One region of the Mesorhizobium sp. P2_C4 genome, then DNA from elsewhere that is predicted to be linked to it. Evidence: riboswitches for the same ligand, from Rfam matches in the RefSeq annotation. Region 1 holds a riboswitch; each other region holds the start of a gene.

Region 1 (5,491 bases):
GAAGCCGCCGATGCGGTCGACAAGGTCCCTTCTATATATGCCGGCGGCCATGGAGATGCCTCGAACGGTCGGGCAAGGACGATCGGCGGCCGGCTCCAGGGTTTCTTCATCGATCCTGTCGGCCTGCATGATCAGCGAATAGGTCAGCTCAAGGCCGGGATCGGTCTCGAAACAGGCAAGATCGGCTTTGAATCGTCCTGCGGGCGAAATGTCATCCGAATCCAGAAACGACACGAATCGCGTTTGAGGCAGCAACTGTCTGAGCCCGGCGTTGCGCGCCTTGGCGATGCCCATATTGACTTGGCTGAAAAGGCGAATGCACGAAGTCTCGCCCATAACGGTGCGCACCGCCTCGGCCGTGCCATCGGTAGAGCCGTCATCGATGACGATAATATCGAGGTCGGCGGCATCGCGTTGCCTGAGCAGCGACCGCAACGCCGAAACGACATAGCGCTCACGGTTGTAGGCAGGCACGATTATGCTCAGTTTCATAAAATGCCTCGTGCGAGAAACCCCGAAATCGTGCCGGCGATTTCCTCGGGCCGTGTCCCCAGCGACAGGCGATAGCACGGCAGCTGGCGCGTCAGTTCGCCAAAAAAGCGAAAGCCGCTCTCCCGCTCGCCCGGCATCTGCGCAATTCCAGACGGGGCCAGCGCAATCATGGCGTCCTTGCGCGACACCGGCACGATCGAGCTTGCCTCACCTCCGCTGATATGTGGCACCACCAGCGCGACGATGTCCAGACTTGCAGGTACTGGCCGGACTGCGATGTCATCGATGTGGAACGGATACTTGCCTTGCCAGTTCAGCGGACCATGCGACTTCAACCTTCGTTCGAGCTGCAGCCGGCGGAAACCTTCCGGGTCCTGCTTGAGCGTGGCAAACAAGGGGCGGGCAGTCACCCCATTGTCGGTATCGATCAGCACATAGTCGTCGCCGACGCTGTCGAGCCCGTTGAGCAGTCCGGCGACAACGGTTCCCGATTTTCCCGCCCCACCTGCGCCGGCGAGCAGCACACCCTTGCCGTCAATGCCCAGCGTACCGGCATGGGTAAGCCGCATGCCGCGCGCGGCATACTCCCAGTGCAGGAAGGCGCGCAGCGGCGCTGCTTCCTCCCAGGGCGGGAAAGCGCTGGTGGATCTCATCAACTGTGCGCCGACGCGACGTTCGGGATCGTAGAACTGCCAGAAATCCAGATCGTGGAAATAGCTGCCGCGCAATCCGGCTTCGGCCAACTGCGTGGCGAAGCCGTGATGCGTGTAGTCGGCTTGGCCCCATGTCGCTGGGGCGGGGATGCCCTCAACATCCGGATCGGCGACGAAAATGCGGCAGTCGCCCACGGTCGGCTGGTTGTCGGGCGCAGGGACGAAGCCATAGCCGACAGCATCGGCCAGGGCGCCGGGGCTGAGATGCGCGGTCAGGTCCAGTCGCGGCAAGTGGACCGTGGTGGTGACCAGATAGCGTTCAGCCGCGCTTTCCGCCGTCGCCAGCACATGACGGGCATAGTCGGCCAAGGTTTGAAGAGTGACGCGTGGCATGGCTGACGTGTTCCAGCGTTGCCCGACTGGGCCGCTCGGGTGGTTTCAGGGCGCCGGCTTGACCGCCGGCCAACCGAGAGGTTCCTCGACCTCGTGGATCGGGTCGACCAGAATGAGATCGGCAAGGTCGTCGTGGATGTCGACCTTGAGCGGCTCGCTGCTGCCGGCGAGTTGGGCAAGCAGCGCGCCCGAAATGGGTTGCGCGGCTGCATCGGCCGCACGCACGAGCAAGCCGAAATCGAGCAGTTGGGTAATGAAGCCGTCGAGCTCGGCTGACTTTATTGTGGCCCCGCCGGCTGCTTGTCCGACCAGTGCGTGGGCGCCAACACCGGACGACAGCGCCTGCCAGACCCCGCTGCCTGAATCGGAGAAGCCGAAATATTTCCCGTTCGAAAGATCAAGGACTACGGCTTCGCCGTCAAAGGACTCGAAAACGATGTCCTTGCTTGCGACCGCGTAGACCGATTGCTCCATTGAACGTCCCCACAACAGGCTGCCCTGAAGCGATCACCGGTCGCCGCAGTCCACCTTGCCCTGGAAAAGCGTCTAGCCACTTGGCCGTTCTTTGGCAAGACAGAGCGCCGGCCAGGGCCAGGCCGACACGCAAAACAGGCGGCCAATCCGCCGCCCTGTCAGGCCTCGATCTCGAGCGCCGACAGTGGCCTTGAGCAGCAGGCGAGGATAAAGCCGTCATCGATCTCGTGATCGAGAATGCCGCCATTGTGGCTCATTTCGACCTTGCCTGAGACCTTCTTAACCTTGCAGGTTCCGCACAAGCCAAATTCGCAGGCCGCAGGAATTCTCACCCCCGAAGCGCGCGCCGTCTGCAGCACGGTCTGGCCGGCAACGCATTCGGCGTCGACATCCGAAAGCGAGAAGCGGACCGGCGTAACAGTGTCGGCGGGCACTTCGATTCCACCGCCGGCCGGCGATGCGAACGGAGCCGGGACTTCTTCCACAGCCGGGGCCGCAAAACTCTCCTGATGGTAATAGGCCATGTCGAAGCCGGAGGCCTCCAGCATCTGCCGCACCGCGCGCATGAACGGGTCCGGGCCGCAGCAGAAGATTTCGCGTTCGCGGAAGTCCGGCGCCAGCAGCGGCAGCCTTATGGCGTCGATCCGCCCCATATGGCCGAACCAGCCTTCGCGGCTCGACCGCTCCTCGATCATGAAGCCGAGCGACAGGCCGGGCATGCGGCTTCCCAGCAGTTCGAGCTCCTTGCGGAAGATGATCTCCTCAGGCCGCCGCGCGCAGTTGACGAAGCCGACATCGGTCCACGGCGCGCAGTCGTTCAGCCAGCGCAGCATCGACATCATCGGCGTCACACCGGAGCCGGCCGAAATGAACAGATATTTGGCCGCGGGGTGGCTGTGCAGCGAAAAGTCGCCTGCCGGCCCATAAGCCTTCACGTGAACGCCGGGTTTCAAATTGTCGAACATCCAGCGCGTGCCGATGCTGCCGGCTTGGGCTTTCACCGTCACCGCTATCGAGAACGGCCGCGATGGCGAGGACGACAGCGTGTAGGTCCGCATCAGCGGGCCCTCGGCGGTCGGCAGTTCCAGCGTCACGAACTGGCCCGGCTTGTAGCGAAACCAGGTCTGGTTGTCGGAGCGGAAGGTGAAGGTCTTCACCTCCGGCGCCTCGTCGCTGACGCCGATTACTTCCAGCACCTGGAGCCTGTCGTTCCAGGGCGCCATCTCGTCGAGGTGGCGGTAGAGGCCAAGGTCCGTCATCGCATTCATCCCTTCACCCTTTTTGTTCTGCACATGTCGTGATCCCAAAACCGCTCAACACTTTTGGGCGCCATGTGCTAGGCGACGCTGCGCAGCGCGGGCCGGCCGCCTTCGGCAAGGCGCGGCTCGATGAAGCGGGCATACCAGTCGACGAACTGGATGACGCCGCCTTCATGCAACTCCGAATAGGGACCGGGCTCATAGGCCGGCGACAGGATGCCGAAGGCATTTTCCTCGACGATGCGGCGGTCCTGGTCGTTGGTCTCGATCCAGACATGGGTGAGCTCGGCGAGGTCGTAGTCGACGCCTTCGACCGCGTCTTTGTGGACCAGCCATTTCGTCGTCACCGCCGTTTCCGTGGCGCTGATCGGCAGCACGCGGAAGGTGACGGCGTGGTCGATGAGGATGTGATTCCAGGTGGTCGGATAGTGGTAGTGCATCAAGGTGCCGATGCGGTCGGCCGAAACGCCGTCGGAAAGGTTCTTCTTCACCGCGCGCTTGCCGTTCATCGTATAGCTGACGGCGTCGCGCAGCAGCGGCGCGCGGGTGGCGCGAAACTGTCCGGCGGGATCGATGCGGAACTTGCTCGGCAGGCCCGCCGCCTCGCACTTCGCCCAATGCGCCAGCATTTCCGGGTCGCTATCGGCGCCCTGCACGCCGGTCACGGTCGGCGCTTCCGGGAAAGTCTTGCACAGTTCCGGATGGTTGCCGGCACAGTGATAGCACTCGCGGTTGTTCTCCCAGACCAGCTTCCAGTTGCCCTTTTCGACGATGGTTGATTCGAAGGCGACCTTTGCCTCGCGCAGCCGGTGCGGCAACAGGTAGGGTTCGATCATGGCGCGCATCGGCGCGAAGTCCGCCGGCTCCCTGGCCAGGCAGATGAAGATGTAACCGCCGACACTCTCGCAAGCCACCGGCTTCAGGCTGAACTGGCTCTTGTCGAAACCATCGGCCATCTGCCGTGCGAACAGGAGCCGGCCGTCCAGTTCATAAGTCCACTGGTGATAGGGGCAGACCAGCTTGGCCGCCGTGCCTTTCTCGGCGTTGCAGACGCGGCTGCCGCGATGGCGGCAGGAATTGTGGAAAGCGTTGATCTTGCCTTGCTGGTCGCGCACCAGCACCACCGGATAGTCGCCGACCTGGGCGGTGATGTAGCTGCCCGGTTTCGGCAATTCGCAATCATGACCGATGAACAGCCAGTCGCGATACCAGATCAGCTCCATGTCGAGCTTGAAGTAGTCGGGATCGGTGTAGAAGGGCTGTTCGAGCGAATAGCCTTCCCTGCGGCTGTGCAAGAGCCTCAGCATGTCGTTGCGCGCATCCATGTCCTGTCCTCGTGTTTAAGGACTGAACTTGGTGGTGATGGAGGAAAGACCGGTCGCAATCCGGCACCACGGCCGGCACGCACCATCCACCTCTTGACCGCCCACCGCGATCAGTCGAGTCTAGCTATCTCGGGCTGGTTTCCGGGCTCTGGAGTGTCCTTGCGGACGGTCGCGACACCTTCCCAGGCTTGTGGCCCAGTGGTCTCCCGTTGCGACTTGAACTCCACCACCGTTGCGGGGGCAGCGCCGGGTTTTGACCGGCTTCCCAATTCTCCGCTCCATCGTCACGAAGCGGCACCTGAGATGCCATCATCTAATCACGACGGCCGACGCGCCATCGGCATGAAAGCGACATCGCATCCATGCGGCGCGACACCATAGGTGAAAAACGCACCGGCCAGGATTTGTGACGCGAACCCAGCCTTTCACCGGTCGTGACCCGCCGCTCCGCGCATCTGATTCGCCCGGCGGCAGGGTCAAAAACAGTTAACAGTTTCGAAAAGTGACTATTAGCGGTTTCTAAAATCGAACCGAACGGTTCGTTTCTGTTGACAGAGCGTGCAGGACGGTGTGAACGCTGGTTTGCCAATTCGTCAGCTGGCTCATGGATGGAATAGAATAACATATTGAAATTATTAGCTAAAATAGAAAGTGTAGGAGGCTTTGGTACAATTTCAAGGTGCAGAGCCATGGTCCACGCGGAACAACTTCGTGATTGGAAACGGGCACTGGCCTCGCCCACATCGGGGCTGTCCGAACGACGCGAATTCCTTCCAAGACACGCCGCTAGACGGACTGATGAACTAAGATACTGGAGTACCAATAATGAAAAAGATCATCCTCACTGCCGCCGCCGTTTTGGCCATCACCGGCAGCGCCTTCGCTGGCAGCGACA
Region 2 (5,491 bases), on a different contig from region 1:
GCGGGCTGATCTTGCCATCCGTGCGGGTCCGGGCCGCCAGGGGGTTTTCCGAATCCTCCTCGTCGCGTGTGGCGACGGCGCTGGCGGCGGCATCGATCAGCGCGATCTGGGTCGGGAACATGTCGCGGAACAGGCCCGATATGCGCCAGGTTACATCGACGCGCGGCCGTCCGAGAGCGGCCGGCGGCAGCACCTCAATGCCGGTGATGCGACCGGTCGCCGAATCCCATTGCGGCCGGCAGCCCATCAGCGCCAGGCCTTGCGCGATCTCCTCGCCGCCGGTGCGCAGCGAGGCCGAGCCCCAGAGGTCGATGACCAGCGAGCGCGGCCAGTCGCCATGCGACTGCATGTAGCCGCGCACGACCTCTTCCGCCGCCGCTCTGCCGAGATCGTAGGCTGTCGGGGTCGGCATGGTGCGCGGGTCCGATGCGAACAGGTTGCGGCCGGTGGGCAGCACGTCGGAGCGGCCGCGCGCCGGCGCGCCGGCCGGGCCGGCCCTGACGTGGCGGCCGTCGAGCGCGGCAAGCAGGGCCGACTTCTCGGCTGCAGCACTTTGCCGGCGCATCGCGTCGGGCTCGTCGTCGGGCGCGCGGCCATAGATGTGCAGGCCGTCCTTGATGGCGAAATCTTTGAGGTCGCAGAGCCAGGCGTCGATGCGGCGCAGCGCTTCGTCGGGCGCATCGCTCTTGGCAACGCCGGCCTCCGAGGCAAGTCCGGTCTTTTGCGCCGTCTCGACGATCAGCTTGGCCAGACGGTCGCGGCGGCGGCGGTCGAGCCCGTCGGCCTGGGCATACTCGTCGACCAGCCGCTCGAGCCTGTGCTGGTTTTCGTCCAGCCCGGCGCCGGCCAGCGGCGGCGGCAGATGGCCAAGGGTGACGGCGGCAATGCGCCGCTTGGCCTGTGCGGCCTCGCCGGGATTGGAGACGATGAAGGGATAGATGACGGGCAGTGGGCCGGTGACGATCTCGGGAAAGCAGTTTTCCGAGAGTGCAACGGTCTTGCCGGGCAGCCATTCCAGCGTGCCATGGGCGCCGACATGGATGAGGGCCTGCACGCCGAGGGATTTTTGCAACCAGAGACCAAAGGCGATCAGCGCATGGCGTGGGGGGAGCGTCGGGTCGTGATAGTCGGCGCGGCGGTCGGCGGAGCGGCCGCGATCGGGGGCGAGGGCTACGGTGATGTTGCCGAAGGTGGCGGCTCGGAAAGGGAAGTGTTTTTCGCCAGCGCGCGGCGAAGGCCGGCGTTCTGTCGCGCCCCCCTCTGTCCTGCCGGACATCTCCCCCGCGAGGGGGGAGATTGGGCCGTCATCGGCGCTTTCGCCAATCTCAAACGTTGCAGGAAGGGAGCCGGCAGCGGAGCTGCCAATCTCCCCCCAAGTGGGGGAGATGTCCGGCAGGACAGAGGGGGGCGCCTCGCGCAAACCTGCCTCTTCCGCCTTGCCCCATGCGGCATCTACCGCAGCAATTGCCGCCGTCGGCAGCTCCTTCGAAAGGGCGAGATACTCCGCAAGCCCCAACTCGTCGCCGCTTCGCTCCAACAAATCGAGCAATTCCCGCGGCGTTTGCGGAATCCCTTCAACCGCATAGCCCTGCTCCTTCAGGTCATGCAGCATCGCCAGCACGCTGGATGGCACGTCGAGCCCGACGGCATAACCGGTGCGGCCGGGGGCGCTTGGATAGTCGGGGATCAGGATGGCGAGCTTGCGCGTCGCGCGTGGCGTCTGTTGGAGCTTGATGAAGGCCGCAACGCGGTTTGCCACCTGCGCCACGCGGTCGGGCTCTGGCCGATTGGCAAAGGAGCGAAAAGCCAGCGCCGGGTCGGTCTCGCTTTCACCCTTGAAGGAAATCGCGCCCGCGAGGATGCGGCCGTCGAGTTCGGGCAGCACGACATGCATGGCGAGGTCGGCGGGCGCCAGGCCGCGCTGGTTCTTGTCCCAGACGTCGCGGCGGGTGGTGGCGACGATGACCTGGAAGACAGGCACGCCGGCGCGGTCGAACAGGGTTTCGACGCCGGGTTCGGCGCCGGAGGCGAAGGCTGTCGCGGTGATGATGGCGGCGGGGTTCAGGGAGGCCAGCGCGGTTTCCACGAAGGCGAGGGATGCCGGGTCTTTCAGGCTGGAGACGAAGATGGGGGCCGGGGTGAGGCCGCGTTGCCGCAGCGCTTCAAAAAGGGCATCGATCGGCGCGACGTCGGCGGCCAGCAGCATCGAGCGGTAGAAGAGGATCGGCACGACCTTTCCCTCTACTTCGAGGGGGAGGGGGACGACGCCATGGCTCAGCTCGTAGTAGCCCGCTTTAGGCACGCTTACCGGCTCTAGGACAGCCGCATCCTGCCCAGCCAACCCTGCCAGCCTGTGCACCAGCGCGGTCATGTTCGCAGGGCCGCCCTCGCGGAAATAGCCAAGCAATGCATCGAGCTCCCCGCGCGGCAGCGTCGAGGATTCGATCAGGCGCAGATCCTCATCGTGGCTCTCGCCCGGCAGCAGCGCCAGTTTGATGCCGCGGGCGCGGGCGGTCGAGGCGAGCTGGTCGCAGCCATAACGCCACCACTCGTAGCCGCCGAGGATGCGAACCAGAATGACCTTGGCGTGGCGGGCAACGCTGTCGACCCACAGGTCGACGGACATCGGATGGCGCAGGTCGCGCAGTGCCGCGAGCCGCATCGATGGCAAGCGTGCCGCGTCGGCCTTCCATGCCGCCGCCAGTCCGGCGAGATCGCTGTCGGTAAAGGACAGCGCAACGACATCCGCCGGCGTCTGCCGGAGATCGACAGGCTCGGCGAGATCGTCGAGCGAGGCGGATGTGGTGGTGAGGATGTGCATCGCGGCTCGTGCCTGAGATCAGCCGGCGAGTATACGCTCGATCGCCGGGCGGTTCAGCCCCTTCAGGCCGATGACGACGAGGCGCGAGCGGCGGTCGTCTTGAGCGGTCCAGGCGCGATCGTAATAGTGATTGACGCGCGGGCCGACGGCCTGCAGCAAAAGCCGCATCGGCTTGCCGCCGACCTCGACGAAGCCTTTGACGCGCAGCACGTTTTCTTCTTCGGCCGCAATGGCGACGCGCTTTGCCAGCTCATCGGGATTGGCGATCGAGGCAATGTCGACGATGAAGGTGTCGAAGTCGTCATGCTCGTGGTCGAAGGCGCCGTCATGATGCGACTTGCGGTTCTCTATGTCTTCCTCGACGGCGAGGCCGAGGCCGAGCAGTACTGAGGGGTCGACCTTGCCATGCGATGTCGGCACGATTTTAACGGCGCGGGCGGAGTGTTCGGTGATGATGGCGTTGGCGCGGGCCGAACCGGCGGCGTCCATCAAATCGCTCTTCGACAGGATGATCAGGTCGGCGCAGGCGATCTGGTCCTCGAACACTTCCTCGACCGGGTCGTCATGGTCCAGCGTCTCGTCCTGAGCGCGCTGCGCCTGCAGGGCGTCCATGTCGTTGGCGACGCGGCCTTCGGCCAGCGCCGGCCCGTCGACCACGGCAATGACGCCGTCGACGGTGACGCGGCTCTTCACGCTCGGCCACTGGAAAGCTTGGACCAGCGGCTTGGGCAGCGCCAGGCCCGAGGTTTCGATCAGGATGTGGTCGACCTTCGGCGTCAATGCGAGGATCTGGTCGAGCGCCGGCACGAAATCGTCGGCGACGGTGCAGCAGATGCAGCCATTGGCCAGTTCGACGATGTTTTCCTCCGGGCAGGTGTCGATGCCGCAGCCTTTGAGGATCTCGCCGTCAATGCCGATGTCGCCAAACTCGTTGACGATGATGGCAATGCGCTTGCCGCCGGCGTTCTCCAGGAGATGGCGGACCAGCGTCGTCTTGCCGGCGCCGAGGAAGCCGGTGACGACGGTGCAGGGAACTCGGGAAACGGAAGCGTTCATGATCAGTCCTTCAGCAGGTCGAGGGGAGGAATGCGGGCGACGAGGCCGCGCTTGAGGCTATCGGGGCGGCCGCGCCACGGGATCAGGCCGTCGGTCGAGGTGGCGAAGAGTTTGGCGCCAGCAACGAGGTCGGCGCCGCTGGTCAAGGTCAGGTCGCCGAAGACATAGCTCCAACAGCCGTCACGCAGGATGGCGGCGCTGAGGCGCCGCTTGCAATTGCCGAGGCATTCGACGGTGTGGATGCGGATATCTTCGCCCGATGCGGCGCGGCGCGTGTCTTGCGCGAGCAGTTCGCCGGCGCGGGGATGGGCGTCGGAGCCGGTCTCGTCGCGGCACGAGGCGCAGACGATGACAGTGACGCCGGCCAAGGCATCACTGTCGCCGGACAAAATATCCGCTGTTTCAGCCGAAAAACTGCTGTCGCGTTCCAAATCAGGCTCCTTGCCCGGAAAACCCGCCAGGCGATCGGATACTTTATGTCCTAGACGGCAGGTCTCCTGGCTCGCGGGTCATCGCCTTGGGTGCCGCCTTCCCGGTGTTACCCAGTGGTTTTCGGCCCAGGCTCTTCGCTTACAGTTGCGGGGACAGCCGCGGATTTGAGATTTTCATCCCGCACCGCATTCCCTCTTGGCTCCTCCCTTTGAAGAGAAGAGACCGTCTGGACCGGATTTAGGCTTGTGTATGCAGGCGTGTCAACGCACGTCTACGACGCGGCGATGTCGGCGAGCGGCTGCCCGAGATCGCCGGCGGGTGTCACTTCGATACGCTCAAGGCCGAGCCAGCCCTGCATCAGCTTCAATTCTTCGAACAGTTCTGCTGCGGTTTCGGCCTGTGCGCCGGGTTCGGCGTAAGTGGCATGGACGCGCAGCACGCTGGCGGGGCGGTCGGCTTTGAGGTCGACGCGGGCGACGATCCTGTCGCCAAGCAGGAACGGCAGCACGTAGTAGCCGTACTGGCGTTTTTCGGCCGGCGTGTAGATCTCGATGCGGTAGCGGAAGTTGAACAGGTTTTCGGTGCGCGTCCGCTCGAAGACGACCGGATCGAAGGGCGCCAGCAAGGCACGTGCCTCGATCCGGCGCGGCAAACGGGCGTCCCTATGGAGATAGGCTGGTTTGTCCCAGCCCTCGACGCGCATGGGCAAAAGTTCGCCGGTCTCGACCAGTTCCTCGAGGCGGCCCTTCATATCGGCGGGGGAAAGGCGGAAGTAGTCGCGCAGGTCGCCTGATGTCGCGATGCCATGGGCGCGGGCGGAAATGCGCAGCAATTCGCGGTGTGCGTCCTCGGCGGCGGGAACGGCCAAGTCGAGGATTGCTTGTGGCAGCACGCGTTCGGGCAGATCATAGAACCGTTCGAAACCGCGCCGCGACGCCGTGGTGATGCGGCCTGCCCAGAACAGCCATTCGAAGGCGTGTTTGGCGTGGCTCCAGCCCCACCAGCCGCCAGAGCCTTTCTGGCCCTCGAGCGCCGAGGCAGCAATCGGACCCCGGTCAACGACCTGGCGATAGATCTCTTCGATATAGGCGGCGTGTTCGCGACCCCATTTGGCCAGGCCCAGATACATCTCGCCGCCGCTCTCGGCTCGCTGCATGCGCCAGCGCATCAGCGGGTATGTCT
Region 3 (5,491 bases), on a different contig from region 1:
CAGCACCGTATCGGCGACCGAAGCGACCTGCTGGTTGAGGCGGCCGGCCGCATCGCGAAACCGGCGCGCGAGCGCGTTGTCGGGCACGATGCCCTGGCCGACTTCGTTGGAAACAACAAACCACGGTCCGCGCGGTCGCGACAGCACCTCCGCCAGCCCTCGGCATTCTGCGTCAAGGTCATGCTCGGCCAGCATATGGTTGGTCAGCCACAGCGTCAGGCAGTCGATCAAGATCGGCTGATTGTCGGGCAGCGCCCCGATCGCGCCGGCAAGATCGAGTGGCGCGTCGACCGTCGTCCAGCCCTCGCCGCGCCGAGAGCGATGCAAAGCGATGCGCTGGCGCATTTCTTCGTCATAGGCTTCTGCGGTGGCAATATAGGTCCACGGCGCAGCGCCTGCCGTCACCAGTCTTTCGGCGTGCGCGCTCTTGCCGGAGCGCGCACCGCCGATGATGAAGGTCAGTTCCGCACGGAGGGCAGCAGGATCAGGCAAAGCTGTCGCGCAGGCTAGTTGCCGTTCCCGTGAAGCGTCCGCGCACCACGCCAACGGCAGCACCAAGCACCAGCCAGAACACCAGATTGGTCACCGTAACCGCCACCACGAACTGATGGTGCAGGCCTTCCGGGATTGCTGTCACGAAGCTGTCCGGCTGCGGCGCACCGACAATATGTGGCGCCACGATCAAAGCCACGGCAAGGATCGCCAACGGCAGCGATTTGCGGAAGGCGAGAAGGCCCAGGCCAGCCGCTGTCGCCGCCACCGTCGCCCACCACCAGATCTGGCGCTGCATGAGGTCGGCTGCCGGCATTGCCGGCAGTTCCGGCGGCAGGCCTAGGCCCGGTGCCAGCGTGAACGCGGCAAAGCCGGCCAGGCCCCAGAACAAGCCCTGGCGCCAGCTACCGATACCGCCAGCGAACTCGGAAACCGCGACCAGAATCAGCGCGAAGCCGATGCCGGTGACGATATTGGCGACGACACTGAAAGCGAAGCGCTCGAAGCCATCGGCCGGTGCCCAGCCTTCGTCTTCCATCGGAGCCGCCGCCTCAGCAGGCGCTGGTGCGGCTGAGCTCATGGTGTTTTCCGCCGGTGCGGCGCTGCTCATAGCATTGGTGGTGCTGGCGGCCGGTGCCGCAGCATGATCGTGCTGGTGGCCGCCAGCCTTCTCAAAAACTTCGGCCTGGTAAATCAGGGGGTCGGTAGCAAAGGCCTGCATGCAGGCGAGAACGACGCCAGCCACGAGCCCGGCGATCGCCGCGATGAACACGACGTTGCGAAACAGGTTCATGATGTCAATTCCTCGTCAGTGGCAGGGAAACGCCATCGAGTGGCGATAATCGTGCGCGGCGTTGTGGACCACATCGATATGCGAGAAGCCGACAACACCGACAACGAACAGGCCGAGAAATGCAGTAAGCACCAGCTGCATGAAGCGCGACTGCGAGGAAACGGAAGCGCCGAGAGAGACGGAAGCGGTATTCATGTCTTGTCCTTTCGCCCTCCACCCGAGGGCATAGAAGTCAGTGTCCCTGTCGCCGGCAGGTCTCCTGGCTCGCGGATCAGCGCCCTTCCCCACCTTCCCGAAGAAAAATCTTCAGTGGCATATGGAGAGGACTACCGCACACAGTTGCGGGGGCAGCCACGGCATTGGGCAACAACTCAGCCCGCACCGCATTCCCTCTTGGCTCCAAACGGAACCGACGACAGCTGGCGACTATAGGCAAAATCGCAGCGCCCGGCAAACCAAATTCCGCCGGTTACCAGCGCGAATGCGCCACCCTGGCGTTAAGCTGCGGACGCGGCGATCCGCTCGGCAACGAGGCGCTGCAGCCGCCATAGATGGCGATCGTGAATGCCGCGTTCTTCCAGGTTTTTCACCGTGTTGTAGAGATAGTCGGCGCCTGAGCCCCAGTGTCCACAGGACGTCGCCAGCCGTTCGACGACCCTTTCTTCGGCGAGCGGTCCGGAATAGGTGAGGCCATTGCGGTTGATGACGAACGCCAGCGCCTTTATCGGGCCGTTGTCGCTTCCCAGGTTGAGCAGGCGGGGATGGTAGCTTGTCGGCTTTAGTGTCACTTCGCGCCGCAAGAGCTTGTCGAGCTGCTGGCGGCGATCACCGTCGTTAAGCCGAAAGGCGACGCCCTTGCACTGTCCGCCACGGTCCAGCGCCATCATCAGGCCGGGGCTATCCTTGGTGCCGCGCCAGCGCGTCATGTTCATGCAAAAAGACCGGTGCCAACCGCGCACCAGGGCCACCCGCTCCTCGATATGATCGATTTCGGGTTTCCAGATCAGCGAGCCGTAGCCGAACAGCCACAGCGGTTCCGAGTCAGGGAGTTCCGCCTGCAATGCGTCCACCAACGCGTCATAGTCGCCATCATCCAGGTGCCCTGCATCCGGATCCGGACCTGTATCCTCGATCGCGCGCCAGCAGCGCGCGACCAGTTCCGGCGTGAGCGACATCTGTCGTGCAGCCAATTCTCAATCCTCTTGTTCAAGGACATGATTAGGCATCGCGTTGGAAACCGGCAATGCCGTGGCGCGCCAAATGCCGTCGCCAGAATTGACAAACGATTTGCCGGGGTGTCGGCTGGCGCATCACAGGAAGCCAGCCATGCAACCCGACCCCGGCGAGCGCGATCCCTATAACGGCCTGACCCGGGCCGAATCGACGCTGCCGTCGTCGGCCTATTGGGATGCAAACGCCTATCAACGCGATCTCGAGGCCATCTGGTACAAAAACTGGCTGCTGGTCTGCCGCGAGACCGACCTTGCCCAGCCGCTGGCGTTCCGCACGTTCCGCGTCGGAACGCAGGAGATCGTCGTGCTGCGCGACGACACCGGCGTGTTGCGCGCTTTCCACAACACCTGCCGGCATCGCGGCTCGCAGCTTTGCCAGGAAAGCGAAGGCCGGCTGAAGGCGCGGCTGATCACCTGCCCCTATCACGCCTGGTCCTATTCGCTGCGCGGCGATCTCGTGCGCGTACCCTCGAATTCGCTGCCCGAAGGTTTCGACAAAGCCGATCATCCGCTCTACCGCGTGGCGCTCTCGGTGTGGCGCGGTTTTGTCTTCGTCAATTTGCAGGAGGACGCCGACGGTTCGGCGCAAACATCCTTTGATCCTGCATCCGGCAATCTCGCCAACTGGCCGCTGGAAACGCTGGTCAGCGGCCACGTGCTGAAGAAGGTGATGAACTGCAACTGGAAGATCTTTTGGGAGAACTTCAACGAGTGCCTGCATTGCCCCGGCGTCCACAAGGACCTGTCACGGCTGGTGCCGATCTATGGCCGCGGCCTGATGGGGCGGCACGACGATCCGGATTGGGTTCGCCATGCCGACAATGACGCGCCGGAATTCTCCGGCGGCCTGCGCGCCGGCGCCGAGACATGGTCGCGCGACGGGCAGGCGCATGGCCCGGTGTTTGCCGGGCTGACGCCGGCCGAGCGCGCCGCCGGCCAGACCTACGCCACGTCACTGCCGTCGATGTTCATCGTCGGCCATGTCGACTATGTCAGGACGGTGCGGCTGGTGCCGCTTGGCCCCGAACAGACCGAACTCACCGCCGAATGGCTTTTTTCGCCCGAAGCGCTGGCGGCACCCCAGGCCGACATAGACAACATCGTCGCCTTCGGCAGGCAGGTGCTGGAGGAAGACGCCGCGATCTGCGAGGTCAACCAGAAAGGCCTGCGCTCGCTGCGCCACCAGACCGGCGTGTTGATGCCCGAGGAATACGACCTGCACCGCTTCCACAACTGGGTGCGTGAGCGGCACGCGGCGGTTGAAACAACCGCCTAGTCAGCCTTCATAATTCGCTCCGGCGAGGCATATGGAGCGGTTTTCGAGAACCGGCGCGCAGCGGACTTTTGGGTCCGTGAGCACCGGAAGCGGAGAAAATCGCGACAGATGTCCGCCGGAGTAGAATTATCAAGGCCGACTAAAGCGATTTCGGCAGATACCGCCACGTGACAAAACCGCAGACCGCCGCCAGCAGGCCGAGCGTCGCGAACACCGAACCCAGGCCGAAGAACGCCAGCACCACCGAATAGACCAGCGGCGGCGTCAGCTCGGAAAAATCGAGATAGGTGCGATAGACCGCCGCCATCTGCGCCCTCTCATAGGAGCGCACCGAGCGCATGAAGGCGGTCGAGCCCAGTGCATCGAGCGCGATGGTGAAAAACGCGCCGCAGAGTAAAAACCCGCCGGTGAGCAGCGGCACCGTTTCGCCGACCGCACCGGCCGCCAACAGCATCGCCGACATGGCGAAATAGGCGAACGTCATGGTGCGCCGGCCACCGAAGCGTTTTCCCGCCTTGCCCCAGAAGATCGCCATGAACAAAAGCGCATTGCCTGCCGAAACCAGCAGGCCGCCGGCCAGCTTGCCCTCGCCGGTGATGACCATGAACAGTGGCCCGTAGACGAAGAACGTCGTCCAGAAGCAGGAACGGCCGAAGGCGATCAGCCAGGCCAGTCTGAGCCGCGGCTGGGCGACGAAGCGGCCGATATTGGCAAGCGGATTGGCCGGTCGCGTCTTGCCCGGGCGGATCGACGGGTTGTCGCCCAGCCGGTAGGTCCAGAACAGCGCCAGCAGGATCATGGCAAAACCGGCAACCGCGCCATGCGCGGCATAGATGCCGAAGCGTGTGTAGAGAAAGATGCCGAGCGTCGGCCCACCGGTCCAGGCAAACATCGACCACGCCATGCGCAGCGATTCCGCCTGCATGAAGTCGGTCTTGCGGATGTGGTCCATGATGTAGAGGTTGAGTGTGATCGACAGCGCGCTGGCGCCCATGACGCGGCACAGCATGCCCGCCAATTGCCCGGCCAACGTGTGGGTGACGAAGAACAGCGAGCCGACGGCCAGCAGGCAGGCGCCGGCGGTGTAGACCCAACGCCGGGCAAAGCGGCGGATCAGCATCGGCATGAACAGCGTCACCGACAGGCCGAGCATCGCCACGACGGTGTAGAGGATCGAGACGATCTGCTCATTGTGCAGGATCTCATAGGCCTGGATCGGGATGACGCTCGATACCGTGGCGCGGGCGAAAGACTCGGCCGCATAGAGCGAGGCAAAGGTGCGCGCATCCGCCGGCCGCAAGGCCGGAAGCCAGATCGGATGGCGCACATGGGTGGACATTGCTTTCCCCGAAGCAGATTCGCGAGGCCAATCTGGCGTGGCCATCCCCGTGTCGGTAACAGGAAACCGACCCGTTCACGGCAAAAAGCGAAGCCGGCCAAAGGCTTTCCGGTGCTGGCCTAAAGCAGGCTCTGATGCGGTGTTGCGGCCTGCCTTCTTTTGTCCGGGGCAACCGTGCTAGTCGTCTTGAGGGCTGAATCAGAATTACGAGACCATGAGCACAGATACGCCGACCGCCGCCGTCCCGGATCAACCGAAGCGCATCGTCGCCATCGACATCGTGCGCGGCATCGCGCTCATCGCCATGGCGAGCTACCACTTCACCTGGGATCTGGAGAACTTCCACTACACCGATCCCG

The links. Region 1 has a riboswitch for cobalamin ahead of AC1DX6_RS03125 (aromatic ring-hydroxylating oxygenase subunit alpha). Riboswitches for the same ligand answer to the same signal wherever they lie in the genome.
Region 2: it holds a riboswitch for cobalamin, as region 1 does, so the genes downstream of both, AC1DX6_RS06940 (DUF1636 family protein) here and AC1DX6_RS03125 (aromatic ring-hydroxylating oxygenase subunit alpha) in region 1, are expected to answer to the same signal.
Region 3: it holds a riboswitch for cobalamin, as region 1 does, so the genes downstream of both, AC1DX6_RS06690 (CbtB domain-containing protein) here and AC1DX6_RS03125 (aromatic ring-hydroxylating oxygenase subunit alpha) in region 1, are expected to answer to the same signal.

Annotation. Positions count from the first base shown of each region.
Region 1 covers NZ_JBFUDT010000001.1:628,564-634,054, forward strand. Annotated here, with positions in the region: gene AC1DX6_RS03105 (glycosyltransferase family 2 protein) at 1-492, opposite strand, end outside; gene AC1DX6_RS03110 (serine kinase) at 489-1,538, opposite strand; gene AC1DX6_RS03115 (PqqD family protein) at 1,584-2,012, opposite strand; gene AC1DX6_RS03120 (FAD-binding oxidoreductase) at 2,171-3,271, opposite strand; gene AC1DX6_RS03125 (aromatic ring-hydroxylating oxygenase subunit alpha) at 3,349-4,596, opposite strand; cobalamin riboswitch at 4,712-4,913, opposite strand; gene AC1DX6_RS03130 (hypothetical protein) at 4,910-5,287, opposite strand; gene AC1DX6_RS03135 (DUF680 domain-containing protein) at 5,422-5,491, shown strand, end outside.
Region 2 covers NZ_JBFUDT010000002.1:110,830-116,320, reverse strand. Annotated here, with positions in the region: gene AC1DX6_RS06950 (cobaltochelatase subunit CobN) at 1-2,821, opposite strand, end outside; gene cobW (cobalamin biosynthesis protein CobW) at 2,840-3,877, opposite strand; gene AC1DX6_RS06940 (DUF1636 family protein) at 3,880-4,308, opposite strand; cobalamin riboswitch at 4,348-4,551, opposite strand; gene AC1DX6_RS06935 (winged helix-turn-helix domain-containing protein) at 4,581-5,491, opposite strand, start outside.
Region 3 covers NZ_JBFUDT010000002.1:55,417-60,907, forward strand. Annotated here, with positions in the region: gene cobU (bifunctional adenosylcobinamide kinase/adenosylcobinamide-phosphate guanylyltransferase) at 1-462, opposite strand, end outside; gene AC1DX6_RS06685 (CbtA family protein) at 485-1,285, opposite strand; gene AC1DX6_RS06690 (CbtB domain-containing protein) at 1,301-1,480, opposite strand; cobalamin riboswitch at 1,518-1,714, opposite strand; gene AC1DX6_RS06695 (gamma-glutamylcyclotransferase) at 1,783-2,460, opposite strand; gene AC1DX6_RS06700 (aromatic ring-hydroxylating oxygenase subunit alpha) at 2,612-3,793, shown strand; gene AC1DX6_RS06705 (MFS transporter) at 3,933-5,132, opposite strand; gene AC1DX6_RS06710 (acetyltransferase domain-containing protein) at 5,347-5,491, shown strand, end outside.